Regions from separate parts of the Comamonas sp. CMM03 genome, predicted to be linked through region 2. Evidence: riboswitches for the same ligand, from Rfam matches in the RefSeq annotation. Region 2 holds a riboswitch; each other region holds the start of a gene.
The links. Region 2 has a riboswitch for cobalamin ahead of KW830_RS00315 (TonB-dependent receptor domain-containing protein). Riboswitches for the same ligand answer to the same signal wherever they lie in the genome.
Positions count from the first base shown of each region.

Region 1: it holds a riboswitch for cobalamin, as region 2 does, so the genes downstream of both, KW830_RS01670 (TonB-dependent receptor) here and KW830_RS00315 (TonB-dependent receptor domain-containing protein) in region 2, are expected to answer to the same signal.
Region 3: it holds a riboswitch for cobalamin, as region 2 does, so the genes downstream of both, KW830_RS03855 (nitrite reductase) here and KW830_RS00315 (TonB-dependent receptor domain-containing protein) in region 2, are expected to answer to the same signal.

Region 1 is NZ_JAHUXB010000001.1:354,669-362,571, forward strand. It holds gene KW830_RS01650 (LysR family transcriptional regulator) at 1-415, opposite strand, end outside; gene KW830_RS01655 (mandelate racemase/muconate lactonizing enzyme family protein) at 552-1,676, shown strand; gene KW830_RS01660 (tripartite tricarboxylate transporter substrate binding protein) at 1,711-2,685, shown strand; gene zigA (zinc metallochaperone GTPase ZigA) at 2,973-4,163, shown strand; cobalamin riboswitch at 4,338-4,593, shown strand; gene KW830_RS01670 (TonB-dependent receptor) at 4,721-7,006, shown strand; gene KW830_RS01675 (ABC transporter substrate-binding protein) at 7,018-7,903, shown strand, end outside.
Region 2 is NZ_JAHUXB010000001.1:65,108-73,010, reverse strand. It holds gene KW830_RS00315 (TonB-dependent receptor domain-containing protein) at 1-1,697, opposite strand, end outside; cobalamin riboswitch at 1,764-2,004, opposite strand; gene KW830_RS00310 (hypothetical protein) at 2,131-2,346, shown strand; gene KW830_RS00305 (cell division protein ZapA) at 2,343-2,819, shown strand; gene KW830_RS00300 (EAL domain-containing protein) at 3,119-5,572, opposite strand; gene KW830_RS00295 (HD-GYP domain-containing protein) at 5,569-7,011, opposite strand; gene KW830_RS00290 (sulfite exporter TauE/SafE family protein) at 7,058-7,786, opposite strand; gene hemN (oxygen-independent coproporphyrinogen III oxidase) at 7,790-7,903, opposite strand, start outside.
Region 3 is NZ_JAHUXB010000001.1:851,049-858,951, reverse strand. It holds gene KW830_RS03860 (precorrin-8X methylmutase) at 1-529, opposite strand, end outside; gene KW830_RS03855 (nitrite reductase) at 513-1,769, opposite strand; cobalamin riboswitch at 1,957-2,197, opposite strand; gene KW830_RS03850 (VWA domain-containing protein) at 2,404-2,889, opposite strand; gene KW830_RS03845 (ATP-binding protein) at 3,066-4,223, opposite strand; gene cobN (cobaltochelatase subunit CobN) at 4,220-7,903, opposite strand, start outside.

The sequences.
Region 1 (7,903 bases), 290 kb from region 2:
TCCCGGCGAGCACCTGGTCCAGCAGCAGCGACGAGGTTCCGGGTTCGATATAGACCTGGATGGAAGGGTGGGCACGCATCCAGCGGCGCAGCAGCGGCGGAACCAGCCCCATCAGCGCCGTGGGCGTGGCACCCAGGCGCAGCGGGCCTGCCGGCAGTTCGGTGGCCGAGGCCACGGACCGCAGGTTTTCCACGGATTTCAGCACCTCCCGGGCCTGGTCCACGATGCGCGCACCCACCACGGTGGGGCGCACGGTGCGGCCCACCCGCGTCAGCAGTGCGCTGCCGACATCGGCCTCCAGCGCACGCATCTGCTGCGCCACGGTGGTAGGGGGCAGGTCCAGCCGGCGCGAGGCATCGGCCATCGAGCCGCAGTCCACGACGGCAATGAAGCTCTGGAGAAAACGCGAATCCATAACAACGTATTTTGCGTGATCTAAACCACCAAACACCATCTTTTTTGTAGACCCCATGCGGCGCACAGTGCGGCCATTCCTTTTGGTCATTCCTTCAGGCCATTCCTTTTTTTCGTACCTCACCTCAGGAGCCCGCATGCCCACCATCCAATCCATCGAAGTCTGCGTCGCGCGCGTGCCGCTGGACAAAGTCACCTACCTGTCGAACCGCACCGTGGTGGACCGCCACTACGGCCTGGTCAAGATCCGCAGCACCGATGGGGTCGAAGGCATAGGCTTCTGCTACGTCGGTAACGCGGCAGGCGAAATCTTTCGCGTGGCGGTCGAGCAGCTGCTGGCCCCCGTGCTGCTGGGCCGCGACTCGCTGGCCGTCGAAGGCCTGTGGAAGGAGATGTACCAGGAAGCCCTGCTGCAAGGCCGCATGGGCACGGTGATGCGCGCGCTCAGCGCCCTGGACATCGCCCTGTGGGACCTCAACGCGCGCACCGCCCAGCTGCCGCTGCACAAATACCTCGGCGCGGTGGAGCTGGACACCGTGGCCGCCTACGCCAGCGGCGGCTACTACGTGGAAGGCAAGACGGCGGAGCACCTGGGCGAGGAAATGGCCAGCTATGTCGAGCTGGGCTTTCAGGCCGTCAAGATGAAGACCGGTCGCTGGTCGCCCCAGGGCGAAGAGTCGCGCGTGAAGGCCGCCCGCGAAGCCATTGGCCCCGACGTGGAGCTGATGCTGGATTGCAACAACGGCTGGGTCGATACCGTGCAGGCCATGCAGTACCTGCGCCGCATGGAGCAGTACGACCCCTACTTCATCGAAGAGCCGTTCAGCCCCGACGACGTGGAAAGCCACGCCCGCCTGGCCAAGCTCACCCGCATCCCCGTGGCCACGGCGGAAATCGGCTATGGCCGCTGGTACCACAAGCACCTGCTGGACATGGGGGCCGCCTCCATCCTGCAGACCGATGCGGCGGTGTGCGGGGGCATTACCGAGTGGAAGCGCATTGCCGCCATGGCCGCCGGCTACGGCATCCAGATGTGCCCGCACTGGTTCCACGACGTGCACGCACCGCTGGTGGCCGCCACGCCGAACGCGCGCTACGTCGAATTCTTCTGGGATGACCAGGTCCTGAACTTCCGCCGCCTGCTGGACCGCCAGCTGTCGCAGGAAAAGGGCCGTGTCGTTCTGCACCAGACGCCCGGCCTTGGCTTCAACTTCGACGAGGCGCAGGTGGCGAAGTTCGGCCGCTGGAGCAAGGTGGCGTAAGACCCCTCGGCTCATATAAAAAAGGAGACAAACCATGCAACGCAGACAATTTCTGTCCACGGTCGCCGCAGCCGGCGCACTCTGTGCCCAGCCCGGCTTTGCCCAAGGCAAGCCCCCGGCGGGGCCGGTCAAAATCCTGGTCGGTTTCTCGGCCGGTGGCGGCACCGATATCCTGGCGCGCATCATCGCCAACAAGCTGAACACGCTGTGGGGCATCCCCGTCATCGTGGAAAACAAGCCCGGCGCGGCCGGCCTGATTGCGGCGGCCGAAGTGGCCAAGGCCCCGGCCGACGGGAACACGCTGATGATGGGCCACATCAACGCCCTGGGCATTGCCCCCGCGCTCAACCCCAAGCTCGGCTTCTCGCCCGAGCGGGATTTTGCGGCGATTGCGCTGGTGGGGCAGACTCCGCAGGTGCTGGTGGCCAGCCCCAAGTCGTCCACCTCCATGCCAGGGCTGCTGGCGGCCTTGAAGAAGAAGTCCGGCGAAATCAGCTTCGGCTCCTCCGGAACGGGATCGGCCCAGCACCTGGCGCTGGCGCTGTTCGAGCAGACGGCCGGGGTGTCGGCCCTGCACATCCCCTACAAGGGCGCATCGAATGTGATGACGGACTTGCTGGGCGGGCAGATCGACTATGCGTTCGAAGGCATGACCACCGCATCGCCCTTCATCAAGGGCGGCAAGGTGCGTGCGCTGGCGCAGACCGGCACCAAGCGCGTGAAGGCCTTCCCGGATGTGCCCACCGTGGCCGAACAGGGCTACCCCGGCTTCAACGCCAGCATCTGGTTCGGGCTGGTCGGCCCCGCCAAAATGCCTGCGGAAGTGGTGGCTCGCATCAATGCCGACGTCAACCGCATCCTGGCCATGCCGGATGTGGTGAGCAAGCTGGAAGAGTTCGGGGCCGAGGACGGCGGCGGAACACCGCAGCGCTTTGAGGCCTTCATGCGGGATGAGCGGGCCAAGTGGGCCAACCTCATCCAGTCGCGCGGGATCCGGGTGGACGCCTGAACCAGGGTAGGGCCGCAGCCACCCAGGCCGTTGCGGGTAGGCGGGCGGCTACGTGTAGCGCTGACATACAAAGCCCCCGCTGTTTTCGGACAGCGGGGGCTTTGCTTTATGCCGGGTGGTGCACTGCGCTGCCGAGCACTTTCGGGGACATGCGGGCCCGGAGGGCGCTGTGCGGCAAGTGGCTGAACAACAGCAGGGCGGGGTGACGTGTTCGCGGCTGCGGCTGTTTTCTGTCTTCATATTTGATAATGAGTTATCATTATCAAATCTTGTTCATGGTACCGGCGATGGCAAAGCTTCTCCCCGTCACCGTCCTGTCTGGCTTTCTGGGCGCAGGCAAGACGACGCTTCTCAACCACATCCTCCACAACCGCGAGGGCCTGCGCGTGGCGGTCATCGTCAACGACATGTCCGAGGTCAACATCGACGCGGCGCTGGTGCGCGAAGGCGGCAGCGACCTGTCCCGGACCGAGGAAAAACTGGTCGAAATGAGCAACGGCTGCATCTGCTGCACCCTGCGCGAAGACCTGCTGGTGGAGGTGCGCCGCCTGGCCCGGGAAAAGCGCTTTGACTACCTGGTGATCGAGTCCACAGGCATCTCCGAGCCGCTGCCGGTGGCCGAGACCTTTACCTTCACCGACGAGGCGGGCGCCTGCCTGTCGGACATTGCGGTGCTGGACACCATGGTCACCGTGGTGGACGGCTTCAACTTCCTCAAGGACTACGAATCCCGGGACAGCCTGCAGGGGCGCGGGGAGTCAATGGGGGAAGGCGACGAGCGCAAGGTGGTGGACCTGCTGGTCGAACAGGTCGAGTTCTGCGATGTGCTGGTGCTCAACAAGACCGACCTCATCACCGACGCAGAGCGCCAGCGGCTCATCGCCATCCTGAAGACCCTGAACCCGCGTGCACGCATCGTGGAATCCAGTTTCGGCAAGGTGCCGCTGGCGTCGGTGCTGTCCACCAAGCTGTTCAACTTCGACGAGGCGGCCAAGGCCCCGGGCTGGCTGAAAGAGCTGCGCGGCGAACACACGCCGGAAACCCAGGAATACGGCATCGGCAGCTTTGTCTACCGCGCGCGCCGGCCGTTCCACCCCAGGCGCTTTCACGCCCTGGTGGGGTCTGAATGGCCCGGGGTCATACGCTCCAAAGGCTTTTTCTGGCTGGCCAGCCGCCCCCTCTATGCGGGCAACTGGTCGCAGGCCGGGGCTGTGTGCCGCCATGGCAGGGCAGGGCGCTGGTGGGCCGCCGTGCCCCGGGAACAGTGGCCGCGCGAGCCCGAGGCGCTGGCCACCATCACCCAGCACTGGGACGAACGCGTGGGCGATGCCCGCCAGGAACTGGTGCTGATCGGCATCGGCATGGACGAGGCCGCGCTGCGCCAGCGGCTGGATGCCTGCCTGCTGACCGACCAGGAAATGGCCCTGGCCCCCAAGGCCTGGACCGGCTTTCATGACCCGTTCCCGGCCTGGGACTGACGCTGTGCATGCCCGGCTGCAGCCCTGGTTTAGCCATTGAGCCGCCTTTGTGCAGCCTTTATGCAGCGCTGCGCTCCATCGGCTGCCAAGGCATGCATTCTGGATATGTCCGGCGTGTTGTGTCCGTTGCGGACATGTGTCCTGAACGATAATTCCTCGCTGCATTGAGATACATTTCAATGCTTGTTACGAGGTGCTGCATTGGCCTGACGGCCACTGGAGTTAAACGGGAAGCAGGTGCGCTCCATGGAGTGCAATGCCTGCGCTGCCCCCGCAACGGTAAGCGAATCACCCTCTGCACCCAGGTAAGACCTGAAGCCACTGCGCACTGCGTGGGAAGGCGTGGAGTGGGCCGAAAGTTCCAGGACGGATGTCCCGGAGTGTCGGCATTTCGCGAGCCCGGATACCGGCCTTGTCACTTTTGTTGGACGCCGCGGGTGAGCGCGCAGTCCAGGTTGGATGGGTTCGTGCGCCGAGCTGTCCTGCCTGCGCATGCATGCCTGCGGATGTTTTCTTGAATCGGCCTTGCGGGAGAGCAGGGCCATCTGGAGCCGCGCATGCGCACCCCTTCCCGTGTTTCCCCGGGCCCCTTCTGCGGGCCTGTCGCTTTTCCCCTTTCCGCCCTGAAGCCCGTGACCGCCGGCGCCGCGCTGTGCTGCGCGCTGTGGGGCGCCCACGCCCAGGGCGTGGCCGACAACACCGCGGCTTCTGCCGCCACTGCTGCCACCGCCACCGCATCGACATCGGCCCCGATCCCGGCTGCGGCGCTGGGCGATGTCTTCGTCACCGCCACGGCCCGGCCCGAGGACCGCGCCCGCATTGCCGCCACCACCCAGGTCATTGACCGCCAGGAGATCGAACGCTCGTCGGCCCGCTCGGTCACCGACCTGCTGGCCGAACATGCGGTGGGCTTTCTCAGCGAATGGACGGCAGCCCAGACATCGCTGAACCTGCGCGGCGCCGCCACCGACGGCCAGGGGCGCGACTTCAAGGGCCAGGTGCTGGTGCTGCTCAACGGCCGCCGCGCTGGCACGGCCAATCTGTCCAAGCTCAGCCTGACGGATGTGGATCGCATCGAAATCGTGCGCGGCCCCGCCTCGGTGGTCTACGGCAGCCAGAACATGGGCGGGGTGATCAACATCATCCTGCGCACTGGTGCCAGCGGCCCGCTGAACCGCGTCACGGTGACCGGCAGCTCCTGGGGCGGCTGGAGCACCCAGGCCCAGACGGCAGGCGCCAGCGGCATGCTGGACTGGTATGTGGGCCTGAACACCAGCGCCCGCGATGACTACAAGTCCGGCGACGGCGGCTTCGTCATGCAGAACACCGGCTGGAAGCGCCGCGGCGCGGTGGCGGCCCTGGGGCTGCAGATCGACAGCCTGAACCGGGTGGAGCTGCAGGCCCGCACCGACGGCATCTACAACGCCGGCTTCCGGGGATCCGGGTCCAACATCTACAGCAAGGACAACCGCGACAACCGCTCGCTGGACCTGACCTACACCGGTGCGCTGGCCGACCAGTCCGTCAGCTGGCTGGCGCAGGTCTACCACTTTGTGGACGAGGACGAATTCAACTGGGCGTCCCCCGTCATCAAGAGCGGCACCAACCCGGTGCCGGGCACGGCGCGCGACTACAACGACCGCAAGCTGGATGCCACCGGCATCCGCCTGCAGCCGCGCTTTCGCCTGTCTGCCGCCAACGACCTGCTGGTGGGCGTGGACTGGGAACGCAGCCACCTGCGCTCGGACCGCTTCCGCGTGGCCATGCCCGGCGGCCCGGCGGGCCAGGTGGCCCCGTACGACAACAACCAGACGGAAGAAACCAAGGCGCTGTACCTGGAAGACGCCCACACCCTGCTGGACAACCGCCTGACCTTGCGTGGCGGCCTGCGCAAGACCTGGGGCGAGACCCGGTTCGATCCCACGCCCAACCTGGCGTTTGCCCAGTCCAATGTGCGCAAGTACGACACGCACACCTGGTCCCTGGGTTCGACCTGGAAGGCCACCGACGACTGGAACCTGCGCGCAGGCATCGCCACCGGCTTCCGGGCGCCGACCGCCACCGAACTGGCCGCCGACTTCACCGCCGTGGGCGGCGGGCGCACCTTCGGCAACCCCAATCTGAAGCCCGAGACCAGCCGCCAGATCGAAGTGGGCACCACCTTCACGCAGCCGGGCTGGAAGGTGGATGCAGCGCTGTTCCAGAACGTCATCTCCAACCGCATCACCACCGTGTCCCGGGGCCCCAGCACCAACACCTCGGACTATGCCAACAACGCCGCAGAAGTCGTGGCGCGCGGCCTGGAGCTGACCACCAACGTCGACCTCAAGCAGGTGCTGGCCCTGGGTCTGCCGGGCCAGTCGCTCAGCGCCTTTGCGGGCGGCTACTACCACTTCGACATGCGCGACAAGGGCGCGGCGGCCACCGCCAACACCGACCGCGTGCAGCGCATGTACCGCTTCCAGGCCTCTGCCGGCATGCGCTACGCCCAGGGCATGGACCGCAATGCAGGTGACTGGAGCATGCAGCTCACGGCGCTGCTGCGCGGACCGATGTGGTACGACACCGAAGAGAACCTGCTGGTGCCGCAGGGCGAACCCAGCAGCACCTACATCCACCGCAAGGGCGCCTTCACGGTGTGGAACCTGCGCGGCGACTACCGGGTGAACCGCAGCGTGAAGCTGTTTGCGGCGGTGAACAATGTCTTCAACCTGAACCGCAGCCCCATCTTCATTGCGCAGGACCGCTCGCCCTGCCTGGCGGATGCGCGCTTCCAGAACGGCGGCTGCGGCACCTCCATGCCCGGGCGCGAGCTGATGGTCGGCCTGCAGGCCGACTTCTGAGGCCAGGCTGCATGCACAGGCCCGCCAGCCCCCTTCCGCAAGCACGCACGGAAGCACTCCCGGACGCACTGTCCCGGCGCGCCGTGCTGCGCCGCTGGGGCGTGGCGGCGGCGGGCGGCGCCTTGCTGCCCGGCCTTGCCATGCCCACGGTGCTGGCCGGTGCGGGGGCTGCAGAGCAGGCCATGCAGGCGGCCTCGGGCATCCACCTGAAGGATGCCCTGGGGCGCGCCGTCTGGTTGCCCCGGCCGCCCCGGCGCATCGTCACGATTTTTTCGTCCAACACCGAACTGGTCGCCTCCCTGGGGCTGGTGGAGCGCATCGTCGGTGTCGAGGATTTCACCCGCTACCCGGCCGAGGTGCTGGGCCTGCCCAAGGTCGGCGGCCGGCTGGGATTTTCCGTGGATGCCGTGGTGGCCCAGCGCCCGGATCTGGTCATCGTGACCCCGGCGCGGCAGGCAGCCACCCAGCTTGTCGCACCCATGGAACGCATAGGAGTGCCCATCATGGTTTTGCTCAGTCGCACCCTGCAGGAGGTGCTGGACAACATCCGCCTGGTGAGCCAGGCCTGCGGCGAGCCCGAACGCGGCGCCGCGCTGGCCCAAGCCCTGCATGCGCGGCTGCAGGCCGTGGATGCCACCGTGGCCGGCCGGCCGCACCTGCGGGCGCTGATGGTCACCGGGCGCGCGGGCAACGGCATGCTGCTGCTGGCCCGCCCGGGCACCTACACCGGCGAAGCCATGGTGCGCGCCGGCTGCCAGCACGCACTGCCGGCGCTGGGCGTGCTGGCCCAGGTGTCGCCCGAGGCCGTGCTGGCCGCGGACCCGGATGTGCTGCTGTTCGCCGGCAACCAGGCGGGGCTGGACGATCTGCTGCACCAGCCCGGCTGGCGCGACATGC
Region 2 (7,903 bases):
TGCTCGTCCTTGGCGTTGTAGCGGCGGCTGGCCGCCTGCATTTCCCCACCCAGTGTCCACCCGTGCACGGCGGCATCCACTCCCAGGGTGGCAAACCGGCGCGAGCGGCGTTCCAGCAGCTTGCCGGTGGCCTCGTTCGTGGGGTTCTGGAAATCCACGGAGCCATACCATTTCAGCCGACCGGTGCGGTAGGCCCCGGTCAGGGTGATGCCCTGCAGCTGCGCACGCTCCACGTTCACATAGCAGGACGTCTTGCCGCAGCTGCCCAGGCCTTTTTCATAGGACACCAGGTTCTGCAGCTTGTTGCGGTACAGCGTCACTCCCAGGTGATTGCCCTGGTCGGCCCAGCGCAGACCGATTTCCTTGTTCAGGCTTTCCTCGGGGGCCAGTGCCGGATCGCCATAGTCAGAAAAGCGCTGATACAGGCTGGGCACGCGAAAGCCGGTCGAGGTGGAGGCGGTAGCGCGCCACTGGGGTGCAAACGCCCAGGCGTAGCCGATGCCGCCGGTGTTCTTGCGGCCGAAGTCGCTGTCCTCGTCGCTGCGGGCATTCAGCTGCACGCTGTGGGCACCGAATTTGGCGCCGTAGCCGATGGCCACGCCGGTCTGGTCGCGGTCCTTGTGGCTGGTGTTTTTCAGGCCGGTGTTCTCCAGCGTGTCTTCGCGCCGCTCCAGCGCCAGGCTCAAGGTGCCGGGGCCCAGCAGCCACTCGTTCTGCAGCAGCATGGTACGCAGCCGGGTTTCGGCTTCGTAGGTGCTGGTGCCCGAGGTCTCGTAGCGGTTGGTGGATTCGCTGACGGACAGGCGCGTGCGAAAGCGCTCCGTCCACTGGGCGGTCCAGCTCAGGCCATAGGCATCCAGCGCGCGCAGGCCGCGGTCGTCCTTGACCGACTTGCTGGCGTCATACCCGGCATTGGTGCGGCTGGTCAGGGCCGTCAGTTCCAGACGCTGGTCGGCATTCAGCTGCAGCCCCACGCGGGCGTTGGCCGATTTGCGCGTGTAGCCGTCACGGTCTTCGTTGTGCACGCCGCGGTTCTTGGAATCGAAGCCATGGCTTTCGGCATAGGACAGGCCCAGCGCGTAATCCACCATACCCTGGGCGCCGCTGATGCCGGCCTCGGCCTTGCGGCTGCCGTACTCGCCGGCCCCCACGCCCACAAAGGGCTGCACGCCGGCGGTTCCACGCTTGGTGAACACCTGCACCACGCCCGCCAGCGCGTCCGAGCCATAGACCGCGCCCGCCGGGCCGCGCAGCACTTCGATGCGCTCGATCAGGTCCACCGGCAGGGATTCCCACTGCGCTCCACCGGAGCCGTTCTGGACATCGACACGGATGCCGTCGATATAGACCGCCGTGTGCTGCTTGCTGGCGCCGCGCAGGTAGAGACCGGTTTCGGTGCCGGGGCCGCCGTTGCGGGTGATCTGCACGCCGGGCAGCTTGGCCATCACGTCTTCCAGCGACCGGCCGGCCTGCTGGTCCAGCTGGTCGCGGTCGATGACCGTCATGTCCGCAATCACATCCGACAGGCGCTGCTCGCTGCGCGTGGCGGCCACCACGGTCTCCTCCAGCGTGGCGCGTGCAGAGGGGCTCTCCTGGGCCTGGGCGGCTGCCGCCACAGCGCACAACACGGCCGCCGACACGGCAGACCACGGCAAGGCGGGCGCCACGGCACCGGCCTTCAAAACATTCGAGAACATGAGAAAAAACACCTAGTCGCCCGTACCAGCCTCCCCGCCAGTGATGGGCAAAACCATGCCCGCTCGAGCGGGCACACCAGTGTTGGCCGGTATCCGGGCTGGTCCTCCACACCATCGCCTTCCCAGACGCTTGTTCAAGGCATCCAGTGGCGGTATCAGATGGCGGGGGTGCATGGCATGCACCAGGGACTCACCGTTGCGGGGGCAGCGCAGGCTGGGCGGGTTCTGAAAAAACGAGGCCGTCCTGCTTCCCGTTGAACTGCTGCGCGTGAACCGCGCTGCGAGCACCAACAGCAGCGATTTTAGTTTCAGTCCTGCCGTTCGTAGAAAAACTGCTGTGCACCGGTGTTTTCCAACGTCATATGCAGGCTGATTCGGCCTTATTTCACCTGCTTACATTTAGGCACGCCTACAATTGCTACCCTCTATGTCTATGACCTCGCAGCCTTCCATGATCGAGCCGCTGGCAGAGCGTGTTGATCGCCTGCTGCTGCGCCACGCCGAGCTTCAGCGCACCAATGCCCTGCTGGCCGAGCAGGTGGCCGCGCTCACACAGGAGCGCGATTCCCTGCGCTCGCGCCTGCAGGCGGCCCGTGCACGGGTGGACGCACTGATTGAGCGCCTGCCCGCCAACCAAGAGGCACCATGAGCCAGATCGAAGCGCGCATCCTCCAGCAAGACTATGTGTTGACCTGCCCCGAGGGCCAGGAAGACATGCTGCTGGCCGCCGTGCAGCGGGTGGATGCGGACATGGAACGTATCCGCAACACCGGCAAGGTGCGCGCCCGCGAACGCGTGGGGGTGCTGGCCGCCGTGAATCTGGCGTTCGAGAGTGCATCGCTGTACACCCGCGTGCAGGAACTCGAGCAGGAGCTGGAGCTGACGCTGGAAAACGGCCTGGCACCTGCCGCCCTTGCGGCCGACGCACTGCCCGCAGCCCCGCTGGAAGACACCCCACGGGACGACACCCTGCAGCAAGCACTGCAGGCACAGGAAGAAGCCCAGGCATTGGCCGCGCAGTTGCAAGAGCTGCTGGCACTGCGCGAGCACGAATTGCAGCAGGCGCAGGCGCTGATCGAACGCCTGGAAGCCGCGCTGGAAGTCGACAGCAAGCTGCTGTAGAGGCCTTGCGGCAACGCCGAAACGGTGCTGCCGCGCAAATCCCCCTTTTCTCCATCCGGTCCACCACAAGCCGCCGGTCACGCGCTAAAATGAAGGCGTCTGCAAATCTGCCGTGCTTTATATTGCCTTGAACCAATGCTCCCTGAGCACGGGCTTGGTACATTGCCAGGCAAGCGTGATCGTCTCGCGTTAGACGAACCCAACGTCTGGTTGCCCTCGCCCACCTGAACCCCCGGTTCAGGATGACGGCGCGGTGGTTTTTGCAGACACCCCCACCCTCATCCCGGCGGCCAAGGCCGCTACATCGGCCGGTCTTCTCCCGGCACTCCGCCCCCCAGACTTCCTGCTTCCAGGCCTGCCGCCTGGGCGCGCAGCATGGCCTGGAAGGTAGCCGCCTCGACCCCCGGGGCACACAGAAACCCCTGGTAGAAGCCGCAACCCATGCGCATCAGCGTTTCACGCTGCGCGGCGGTCTCCACGCCCTCGGCGACGATCTCCACATCGAGCGCGCGCCCCAGGCCGATGACCGCCTCCACAATGGCCTTGTCGCTCATGTCCTGTGGCAGACCGCGCACAAAGGACTGGTCGACCTTGAGCTTGGAAATCGGCATGCGCTTGAGGTAGGCCAGGTTGGAATAGCCGGTACCGAAGTCGTCGATCACCAGCTGCACACCCAGGTCCGCCAGCTGTTCGATGCAGTGCACGATGACCGGCTCCTTCTGCAGCAGGGCCGACTCGGTGAGCTCCAGCTCCAGCCAGCATGCCGGCAGGCCATAGGCACTGAGCAGCGAGGCCACGCGCGCCGCATAGTCGGGTTGGTGCAGCTCCAGCGACGAGACGTTGACCGACACCTTCACGCCCAGGCCCTGCTTGACCCAGCGCATGGCTTCCTTGACCGCCTGCTCCAGCACCCAGGCGCCGAGCTTGACGATGTAGCCGGACTCCTCGGCCAGCGGAATGAACACCCCGGGCGAGACCACGCCCAGGCGTGCATCCGTCCAGCGCAGCAGCGCCTCGCAGCCGACAATGCTGCCGGTGTGCATTTCGACCTGGGGCTGGTAGACCACGCGCAAGGCGTCGCGGTCCAACGCCTGCCGCAGCGCATGCTCCATCTGCACCCGGCCCAGCAGCCCGTTGGACATGGCCGGCTCGTAAAAGCCGAAGCTGCCCTTGCCGCTGGCCTTGACCCGGTACATGGCGGTGTCGGCCTGCTTGATCAGCTCGTTGAGCGTGCGGCCGTGCTCGGGGTACTGGGCCATGCCGATGCTGCATTGCACCGAAAAGCCCAGGCCGTCCAGCACGAACGGCTCGCGCATCGCATCCTGGATGCGCCGGGCAATCCGCTCGGAATGCTGCTTCTGGCACGCGTGCAGGTAGAGAACGAATTCGTCTCCGCCCAGACGGCACAGCACATCCAGCGGCCGCAGACAGGACTGCAGGCGCTGCGCCACCAACTGCAGCACCCGGTCGCCGAACTGGTGGCCCAGGGAGTCGTTGATGATCTTGAAGCGGTCCAGATCCAGAAACAGGATGGCGAACTCGGCCTGCGTATCCTGGGTGATGGCCTGCTCCACATGTTGGCCCAGCATCAGGCGGTTGGGCAGGCCGGTCAGCGCATCGCTGAAGGCCAGCTGTTCGATCTTCTGCTGCGCCGCCTGCTGCTGGGTCAGGTCCCGGATGAAGCCCACGCTTTGCTGCACCTGCCCGCGCTCATCGCGCGAGACCACCCAGGACAGGCGCACGGCGCAATGGCTGCCGTCCACGCGCTGCAGTTGGCGGTTGCCTTCCCAGTGGCCGACCTCTTTCCACGCCTGCGCCACCGCGTCCAGCCATTCCGGCTCGGTCTGCGCAAACAGCGCGCTGGCCTGCGCACCGGGGGACAGGGCCGCACCCAGCATACCGTCGCAGGCCGGATTGGTCTGGAGGACGGCACCCTGCGCATCGGCAATGAAGATGGCGTCCAGGCTGCTCTCGAACACCTGCGCGGCCACCCGCAGGCCGCTTTGGACTTCCATCTCCCTGGAGATGTCGCGGAACGAAAAAATACGCCCCACGGCCATGCCGTGGCGCAGCAGCGGGACCGAGCGGCGTTCCACCACGCGCCGGTCCGCCAGATTCAGGATATCGGCCGTGTGCACCAGGGGGTCCTGGCCCAGTGCCTGCAGCTGCTGGTCGTACTGTGCAGGCGACAGCACCTGGTCCCGCATCCAGGCCATGATGGCCGCATCATTGCGCTGCAGCAGCAGCGCAGCCGGCATGACCCAGATATCGGCCAGCTTCTGGTTGAAGGCGCGGATGGCGCCATCGGCCGAACACACCAGCACACCATCGGCGGCCGAGTCCAGGGTGGCGCGCAGCTCGGCCAGCAGGCTCTCCAGCTCGCGCTCGTTGTGCTCCTGCTCGCTGCGGTCCAGCAAGGTCCACAGCAGCCAGTTCCCGCCCTCGGGGTCTTCGACTTCACGGATGCGCTGCTCCACCGGGATGGCCCGGCCGCTGGCATGCAGCACCTGGGTGTGGGTCACCTGCCCCCAGCTGACTTCCGCGACATCGTTCCAGCGGTACAGGTCCTGCGGCGCCGCCGCCAGATCGCGCACGTGGAAGCCTTGCAGGCGCGAGCCCGTCAGGCCCACCAGACGCTGCGCCGCCGAATTGGAATACGCCACGGTCAGGCTGTGGGGATCCACCAGCCACACCGCCTCGGTCATCCACTCAAACGCCTGGCACCATGCCTGCAAATGGGTGGACTGGCTCATGCCTCCCCTCCCACAGCAGACATCAGCGGCACGGCACGCTCGAAGAAGTAGCAGACGCGCTGGCGCGGCGACAGATAGTCCAGCACCTCGCGCGGCAGCTGCGCAGGGCGCAGGCTGCGCTTGATGACCACGCCGCGCAGCTCCGACAGCTCCACGGGCTCGGCCTTGGCCCGGTCTACATCCGGGTTGTAGAGCAGCACAGCTGGTTTCAGCGGCTGGTCGCTGCGCACGGAGGCCACCAGGCCATACCGTTCATCGCTCAGCTGCACCACCGAGCCCGGAGGGTAGACCCCCATCACGCGCACAAAGAGTTCGACCAGCTCGCGCGTGAAGCCGCCGCGGCGGCGCCCGAACAGGTCCGACAGCGCTTCGTGCGGGGTCAGGGCCACCGCATGCGCCAGCGGATTGCACAGCTTGTCGTAGCAGTTGGTCAGCGCCAGGATCTGGCCTTCGATGGACAGGTCTTCTTCCACCAGGTGCAGCGGAAAGCCCGTGCCGTCCGTCGCCTCGTGGTGCTGTGCAATCGCCGTCAGGGCGGCGGGCGACAGGCCCATGCGCTGGCCATAGGCCACGGAAGCACCCACATGGTCTTCGTACGCGGCTTTCTGCTCCGGCGTGAAGCTGGGCAGCAATTCGGTGCAGCGGGGATCGATGTCTCTTTTGCCCACATCGTGCAGCAAGGCCGCCAGACCCAGGTCCATCAACCGCGCCGAATTGAGCCCGTGGGACTTGCCCAGCAGCAGCGAGAGCACAGTGACATTGATGGGGTGAGCGCCCTGCTGTTCGCCCACGCTCTCGGACAACAGCCGGATGGCCGTCTGCGAGGCATCCAGCAGCTCCGCGATATACCCGGCCACCAGGCTGGAGCTGGCGCGCATCGCGTCCTGCGGGTCGTTGACCAGCCGGGACACGACTTCGCGGTAGCTGTGGGTGGCGGCAGAAAAGCGCTGGTCGCAGGTCTTGAGTGCGGCCACTTCGCTCGACGCCATGGCCGGCACATCGCGTGCCGCCAGCGTCGGAATGTGCAGCCCCGACGAGCCGATGGTGGCGGGCCGTGCCGGCTGTGGCTGCGTGCCATCAGCTGCGGGCGCCTCCCCCTCTTCATTTGTAAGAGGAGGTAAAAAAGTCAAAACACTGGGATCAGATTTTGCAGGAATGCAACGAATCTCGTCCAAACCCAGCGATTGCAGCACGTCAATCTGTTCCTGGCTGTTCACTCGAAAGCTGCTCACTGGAAATGGATGGCGCAACCAGCCAATGTCCAATTGGACATACATACCTATGCAGATGTCCCGAACGTCAATTAAAAGGGAGTGCGTCACGTTGTTTGGGCTGCAGCACGCCAGCAAGCCAGTCGATCCAAACCGCCCATTATGACGACTGCATGCGACAAATAAGTACTTACATAAAGGGGTTGCGCAAGCGGCGCCGCTGTGCATTAAAAAGCTACAGCGTATTGTGCCGCGTTACCGCTCCATGTCAGCCCTAGCGGCACCACTGTGACGGCACGTGCACCATGTCCATCCACAGGGCCCACAGCGAGACACCTGCCAGCAAGGCGCCGGCGGTGCGCAGCCCCCAGGCTTCGCGCCACTGCTGCAGGCGGCTGATGCGCTGCCACAGCCACGGGCCCAGGGCCAACCACAGGCCCCCGCCCACGCCGAACGCCACCATGGATGCAGCGCCCTGCCACACGCCACCGGCCAGGGCCGCCACCATGACGGCGGAGTACAGCAGACCACACGGCAGAAAAGCCCACAGGCTGCCAGCCACCCAGGTTCCCCCCGGCCCGCGCACACCGTGCTGCACCTTGCTCCAGAGCTTGCGCCCGCCGGACTCCACCCATTGCGGCTGACGGGCCTGCAGCAGCAGCATCAGGCCCCATGCCAATGCGGCCAGGTGCAGCAGCACCCACAGCGGATGCAGGGCGGAGGTGCGGTCGGAGAACCAGGCCACCGTCTCCATGGCATAGGCCGCCACGCCGCCCAGGGCGGCATAGCCCATCAGGCGGCCGACATGGAAGCCCAGCCAGCGCCCGGCATTGGCCGCCTCCGGCGGCTGCGCCGAAGCCCCTTCAGGCTGGATGGACACCACCCGCCCCCCGCTGCGCAGCGGCGAGACGATGGCCGCACAGGGTGCGGCGCACATCGCAAGACAATGGGGCCCACCCACGAGCCCCATGAAGAAAGCGGTTCCAAGCAACGACAGCCACATGGGCTAGATGATCCTGGAAAAGCGCGCCCGGTTCTTGCCGGCCTGCAAATGCCGGTCAAACGTCATGGCCACGCCGCGCACAAAGAACCAGCCCATGGGCGTGACCTTGATGCCGTC
Region 3 (7,903 bases), 790 kb from region 2:
GCAGCGCATCCTTGGACTCGGCGGCACCGACAAAGCCCACGGGGCAGCCGATGATGGCGGCCGGGCGCGGGCATGCCGGGTCCTCCAGCATGTTCAGCAGGTGGAACAGCGCGGTCGGCGCGTTGCCGATGGCCACCACCGCACCGTCCAGGTGTTCGCGCCACAGCTCCAGCGCGGCGGCACTGCGGGTATTGCCCATGGCCTGGGCCAGCCCGGGCGTGCGGGCATCCTGCAAGGTGCAGATGATGGCGTTGTCGGCAGGCAGGCGCTTGCGCGTGATGCCTTCGCTGACCATGCGCGCATCGCACAGAATCGGGGCGCCGCGCTGCAGGGCTGCTTCTGCGGCCTGCGCAAAATCTGCGGAGAAATGGATGTCCTGTGCCAGGCTCACCATGCCTGCGGCATGGATCATGCGGCAGGCCACCCGCTCCTCCAGGGGCGTGAAGCGGGCCAGATCGGCCTCGCTGCGGATGATGCGAAACGATTGCCGGTAAATCTCTTCACCGTGCATTTCATAGTGGTAGGTCATGAAGTAGTGTGGGGAGTTCTGCAGGCAGTGCCGATCCGGCCCGGTAAGGGAGCCGGACCGTTGGGCAGCCGGGCTGCCCGGCAGCGCCTGCATGGAGCCAGACCGCGTCCGGTGCGGACGTGCTGGCAAAGATCAGTGAGGTGGCATCGGACGACAGCGCGCAGAACTTGGCGCAGCCGCTGACGTGCAGATGCCCGCGCTCAGGCACATGGGGCGCCAGTTGCAGCGCCATGTCCTGGGCCGGCACATGGGCCTGCGCACAGCGCGGGCTTCCGGTGCAGGCCGACACCCGCAGGCGTGCATCCGCTGCATCGCTCATCCAGTGCCGTGCATCCAGGCGGGCCACCCGCGCCGGCGCATCCGCCGACATCAGCAGCAGCGAACGCCAGGGCGTGACGCGGATTTCCGTGTCGGCCGGCAGGCTGGCCGCCAGCGCCTGCATCGCCAGGGCATCGATGCGCCCCAGCGGAGCCCCCAGCACCCAGCCTTGCGCCAGCTGACCCGGCAGCACCGGTGCTGCAGCGGGCGGCTGCGCGCCCTGGGGCACCGCATCCTGCAATAGCGTATCCAGCGGCAAAGACGGCAGCAGCGCCTGCAGGCGAGTCGGCGGTGTACCGGAAACGGCCATCCGCGCGCGGGCGAACCAGGCGGCAATGTGGATCGCGGCATCAACCAGCTGCTGCACATCGCCAAAGCGGTACCAGTCACCGGCCTCGCCCAATGCCAGGCCATAGCCGCCGTCCGCATCCGCCCAAACCCGCAGATCAGAGGCCACGCCGCCCAGGCTGCGCGCTGCATCATCCACCAGCAAGCCGAACTTGCTGGGCAGCGCAGCCATGCCCTGGCGCTCCAGCGCACTGGGGCACAAGCGCTCCACCACCGCACGGCCCAATAGCGCGGCGAGCTGGTGGGTGCGGTCATGGACCGTGTAAAAAGGGGTGCAATGCACGGGCGGCGCCAGATCGGCATCCGCATCCGCCGGAATCAGCCGCGCCGCCACCAGCTGCGACAGCAACGCAGGCAGGTCCGCATCCGCCACCCCGCGCAGCTGCACATTGCCCAGCCGGGTCAGCTCGATCTGGGGGTGCGCCAGGGACAGTGCCAAAGCCGCCAGTGCGGCCCACTGCTCCGCGTTGATGGAGGCACAGACCGGGCGCACCCGGACAATCCATCCATCTTCCGACCGCATGGGTTTCCATGCCGTGGGACACCAGCCCTGGACCTTGATGGAATCAGCCATGGTGCGCAGCGCCCCCATCCAGAGCCGCTGCCCACACCGTCAAACCCAGAGCCTCTCGCGCCATGCTGTATCCGCAGTCGGTCAGGCCGATACCCGGGCCGGACGATTGAAACTTGCAGGGGGGATGGAAGATGGAAGCGATTGGCGGCGCGAAGATGCGAGCCCATCAAGCCACATGCACTCCCGCTGCGCCTTGTTCACGCCAGGCCGGTCTCCGGACTTACAGAGCTCAACTCGTGGAGTTGATCGCTGGACGCGCCTTCCCGCTTGCGCAGTGGCTGTCATTGCTGCAAGCAATGACGGGCGTCCCCTCTCTCTGATTACCGTTGCGGGTGCAGTGCAGGAATGGTGGCGAACCACGCACCTGCTTCTCGTTTCATTTCCTTGCGCGCAGTGCGCGGCGAAACACCTGGGATCAGCGCGAATTTTACGCGATATCTGCCCCCATCCCGCGCCCGATCCGAAAACTCCACCCCAGTATCGGCCGCCACTGATGCAACGCAGCAAATCACCGCTTTTTTCCGCCGCTCTGCGGCATGCAGCCTGCCGCAGCGGACAGCGCAGTGAGCGGCACGGTGACCAGCACAGCGGGGCTGAAAAAGCCGTGGCACGCCTGCCTGGGTGCCCACTGCACTCAGCCGGCAGTGGCAAAAAGCTCCGCCCGCACCCACTCCCCGCACCACATCGCCGCCAGCCGCTGGCACCGCCCCAGCGCCACCGCATCATTTTCAAAGTCGATGATGCAGCAACGGTCCACCCCCTCGGGGCGCACCGGCAGCGGATCAAAGCGTCCGTCCGTCAGCAGCCAGACCGTGGCCCGGGTGCCGGGCGGGCAGCGCCGCAGCGCACCCTCCACGGCGTCGACAGCGGGCTGGATCGGCGTTCCGCCACCGCCGCGCAAGGGCGCAATCCAGCCGGCATTGAAAGCCCCGGCTTTCGCCGGGGACTGCAGCCACCGTGCCTGCTCGCCCGCAAATCCGATCACCGCCATATGGTCGCGATCGCGGTAGAACTGCTCGGTCAGAGCCAGCAAGCACCCTTTGGCCCAGGCCAGCTTTTCACCGCGCAGCATGGACGCCGACAGATCCAGCAAGACCAGGTGCAGGGTCTTGCTCCCCACAGGCCGCGGGCGAAAACGCAGGTGTTCGGGCCGCAGCGCCCCGCGGCCCTTGGACGCCAGCGTGGACACCCAGTCCAGGCGCCGCCCTGCCGCCCCGTTCAGCCGGCCCTTGCGAGAGGTATTGCCACCGCGCCCCGCCTTGGCCTTTCCGGCCAGTCCCGCCACAGCGGAGCGCGTCAGGCTTTTTTTGGCAGCAAAGGCTTCAGCGACTTGACCGCCTTCATCGCCACCAGCTGGGGTGGCGGCATGGCGCCCCAGGCATCGGCCGGGGCGGCATGGTCCGGCAATGTATTCGCCGATGGTGCCGGCCCATGCCCGGACTGGCCGGACGGGGTACCTGCCCCCTGCGCCCCACCGGTTGGCGGCGGGGCTGGAGGTGGCGTCTGTTCCTCGGAACTCGGCTGCTGTTCCGGCTGCTGCGCCGGCTCACCCGACGCGGGCGGCTCAGCCGGTGCAGCCTGGGTGCGCCGGTGCGCCAGCGCCAGTTCCGCCACCGCCTGCACGTCCGCCGGCGTGACGGCACCGCGGCCGTGCAGCGCCGCATGCGCCCGCGCCGCGCGCAGCATCACCAGATCCGCCCGCACCCCTTCCACCCCGGCGTCCTGGCAGCGCTGGGCGACATCGTCGTGCACGGCATCGGTCCACGCCACAGCCGCCACGCGCTCGCGCGCCAGCTTCACCCGCTGCGCCAGATCGGATTGCGCCGCAGCGTGCTGCTCCACAAAGGCCTGCGGATCGGCATCGAAGGCCATGCGCGTCTTGACAATGGCCTTGCGCACCGCGGCACTGGGCACATTCTCCAGCCGCACGAACAACCCGAAGCGGTCCAGCAGCTGCGGCCGCAGCTGGCCCTCTTCCGGATTCATGGTCCCCACCAGGGTGATGCGCGCATCGTGCTGGTGCGACACGCCGTCGCGCTCCACCCGGTTGATGCCGCTGGCGCTCACGTCCAGCAGCAGGTCCACCAGCGCATCGGCCAGCAGGTTCACCTCATCCACATACAGGATGCCGCCATGGGCACGCGCCAGCAAGCCCGGGCGGAACACCACCGCACTGCGCTGCAGCGCGGCTTCCAGGTCCAGGGAGCCGGCCAGCTGTTCCTCCGTCGCCCCCAGCGGCAGGTTCACAAAGCGGCCGGCCGGCAGCAAGGCAGCCAGCGCCCGCGCACTGGTCGACTTGGCCGTGCCGCGCGGCCCCTCCACCAGCACGCCGCCCAGCAGCGGGTCCACGGCCGCCAACAGCAAGGCCGTCTGCAGCTGCGGCTGTCCCTCGATGGCAGTGAACGGAAAGCCCGCCGCCTGCGCGGGCGGTGCGGATTCGGTGGACGAGATCATCGCTTCTCCAACAATTGTTCAGCGGCCAGCAACTGCTGCTCCAGCAGCGCCTGGTAGTCCCCGCTGTCTTCCCACAGCCCCCGGTGGATGGCCTCCAGCAGCCGCTCGCACATGCCGTGAAAGGCCGCAGGATTGTGCTGCTGCAAAAAGTCGCGCGTGGCGGCATCCGCCACAAAGGCATCGGTCACGCGCGCGTACTGGTCGTCGCGCACCACGCGGGCCGTGGCATCAAAGGCAAACAGATAGTCCACCGTGGCCGCCACCTCGAACGCGCCTTTATAGCCATGGCGCTTGATGCCGTCGATCCACTTGGGATTGGTGACGCGGGCGCGCACCACCCGGCTGATTTCTTCCTGCAGCGTACGCATGCGCGGGGCATCCGGGTTGGCATGGTCGCCAAAGTACAGCGCCGGCTGCTGGCCGCGGAAATGCCGCACCGCCGCCGCCATGCCGCCTTGAAACTGGTAGTAATCGTCCGAATCCAGCAGGTCGTGCTCGCGGTTGTCCTGGTTGTGCACCACCAGCTCGATCTCGCTCAGGCGCTGCACAAAGCGCTCGGGCAGCGCGGTCCCGTCGTCCTTTTGCCCATAGGCATAGGCTCCCCAGTTCCGGTAGGCCGTGGCCAGGTCTTCGTCGCTGTCCCAGTTGCGGCCGTCGATCAGCCCCTGCAGACCCGCCCCATAGCTGCCGGGCTTGGCGCCGAACACGCGCAGCCCCGCCTGGTGGCGGGCCACCTCCTCGCTCAGGCCCTGGGCCTGCAGCTCGGCCGCCTCCTGCAGCACCCGTGCACGGACGGGATTGGTCCATGCATCCTCGTCTTCCAGGCTGGCCACTTTCTGCACCGCCGCGTCAAACAGGCGGATCACATTGGTGAAGGCATCCCGGAAGAAGCCGGAAACCCGCAGCGTCACGTCCACGCGCGGGCGGCCCAGCACGCTCATGGGCAGCACCTCGAAATCGCTGACCCGCCAGCTGCCATCCGCCCACTTGGGCCGCACGCCCAGCAAGGCAAAGGCCTGGGCGATATCGTCGCCCCCGGTGCGCATGGTCGCCGTTCCCCACACCGACAGGCCCAGCGCCCGCGGGTAGTCGCCATGCTCCTGGGTATAGCGCTCCACCAGCAACTGGGCGGATTTGAGCCCCAGGGTCCAGCTGGTGGGCGTCGGCACGGCGCGCGTGTCGACGGAAAAGAAATTGCGCCCCGTGGGCAGCACGTCCGGGCGGCCGCGCGAAGGCGCCCCGCTGGGACCGGCCGGCACAAAACGGCCTTCCAGTCCCCGGCACAGCTGCAAAATCTCCTGCGGGCCACAGGCCTGCAAGCGGGCACGCAGATCGTCCTGCACCCGCTGCAGCACCAGCCGGGTCTGCTCCCAGCCCGCATCCAGATCGGCGCTGGAAAGCCCGGGCTGCTCCAGCCATTGCAGCGCCAGCAGCTCCAGCCGTTCGCGGGTATCGCCCGCATGGCGCCAGGCCTGGCCATCCACCGCCTGAAGCAGCTGCGGGCGCGGCCCGGTCCAGGGCTGCTCCCAGGCCGCATCCAGCGGATCGAAAGCGGTGCCCGGCAGCAGATCGTGCGCCAAGGCGCGGATCAGGCTGTTGTTCGCCCCCTGGCCGTTGCCCACCGGGTGGCGGGCCAGTGCCAGCAGGGTGTCCCGCTCCAGGCGCCCCTGCGGGGACTGGCCGAAGACATGCAGCCCGTCGCGGATCTGGCTTTCCTTGAGCTCGCACAGATAGGCATCGGTCTTGTTCAGCAGTTGCTGCTCGTCCGCCTCGGTACGGGGCGCCGCCACCCCCAGGTCCTGGTGCAGATCGTGCTGCACGATGTGCGCCAGAATCTGCTGGCGCAGCAGCTGGGCGCGCCGGCGGTCCAGCGTCACTGCCTCGTAGTACTCGTCCACCATGCGCTCCAGGTCGCGCGTGGGGCCATAGCTCTCGGCCCGCGTCAATGGCGGCATCAGGTGGTCCACGATCACTGCCTGCGCGCGGCGCTTGGCCTGCGCCCCCTCCCCCGGGTCGTTCACGATGAAGGGGTACAGGTGGGGCATGGGCCCGAACGCCAGGTCAGGCCAGCAGGTCTGCGACAGCGCCACGCTCTTGCCCGGCAGCCATTCCAGGTTGCCGTGCTTGCCCACATGCACCATGGCATCTGCCTGCCAGGCGCTGCGCAGCCAGTGGTAGAAGGCCAGGTAGTAATGCGGCGGCACCAGATCGGGGTCGTGGTAGCTGGCCATGGGGTCCAGCTGGTAGCCACGCGCCGGCTGTATACCCACAAACACCTGGCCGCAACGCAGGCCCGCCACCATGAAGCGCCCCTGGCGCAGCATGGGGTCGGACGCGGGCGGGCCCCAGCGCTGCACCACGGCCTGCTGGTTCTCCGCCGGCAAGCTGGCAAAGAAAGCCTGGTAGCCGGCCAGATCCAGGCTCTGCTGCGCCGGCCGCACACCCCAGGAATCGGGATCGTTGGTGATGCCTTGCTGCAGCTGCTGCATCAGGGCATCGCCATCGGCGGGAATCTGGTCCAGCACATAGCCCTGCTGCTGCAGCGCCTGCAGGATGTGGATGACGGAAGCCGGCGTATCCAGCCCCACGCCATTACCCAGCCGGCCTTCCTGCGTGGGGTAGTTGGCCAGAATCAATGCCAGCCGCTTGTCGGGATTGGCTTTGCGCCGCAAACGGCACCAACGCTGCGCCAGCGCCACCACAAAATCCAGCCGCTCGGCATGGGCCTGGTACTGCACCACATCCGACTGCGTCAGCTCGCTGCGGTGCGACAGCCCTTTGAAACTGATGGCCCGCGTGATGATGCGCCCGTCCACCTCGGGCATGGCCACGTGCATGGCAATGTCCCGCGGCTGCAGCCCGTGGGCGTCGTCCAGCCAGCTTTGCTGGTTGCTGCCGGACATGATGACCTGCAGCACCGGGATATCGCCCGCCAGCGCATGGTCGCCCGGCGTTTCCAGCGACGACTGCGCAAACGACGTGGTGTTCAGAATCAGCGACACCTGGTGCGCACCGCACAGCTGGTGCAGCAAGGCCAGGCTGGTCGCATCCTTGAGCGACAGCAGCGCCAGCGGCAGCGGGTTCATGCCCTGCGCCAGCAGTTGCTGGCACAGCTGGTGAAACACCTGCGTATTGCCCGACTGCAGGTGGGCGCGGTAGAACACCACCATGACCACGGGCGCGCCGGCCTGCCACTGCCAAGGCCCGGGCTCCAGCCAGTGCGCGGCCGTCGCCGCATCGTGCGCGGGGTGGTACACCGCTGCGGACGGCAGCGGGCGCGGCGCCAGCGCCGGCTGCGCCCCTTGCAGAAAGCTGTGCCACAGATAGCGGAACATCTCGCGGGCATTGGCCACCCCGCCTTCGCGCAGATAGCGCCAGATGCTGCGGCATTGCTCCACGGAGGCCGTGCTCTTTTGCAGCAGGTTCAGGTCTTCCGTCGTATCCCCGGAAAACATCACCAGCACAATGCCGTTCTGGCGGCACACCTCGCGGATGCGCTCCGTGCCATAGGGCCAGTAGCTCTCGCCGCCCAGGTGGTCGACCACAATCACCCGGGCATGCTGCAGCACCTCGTCGACGTACAGGTCCACCGAGGCCGGCTGGCGCAGATGCATCAGATTGGCCAGCCGCACCGTCGGCAGACGCTCGCCGTCCCTCCCCGGCCCCAGGCCCTGCTGCGC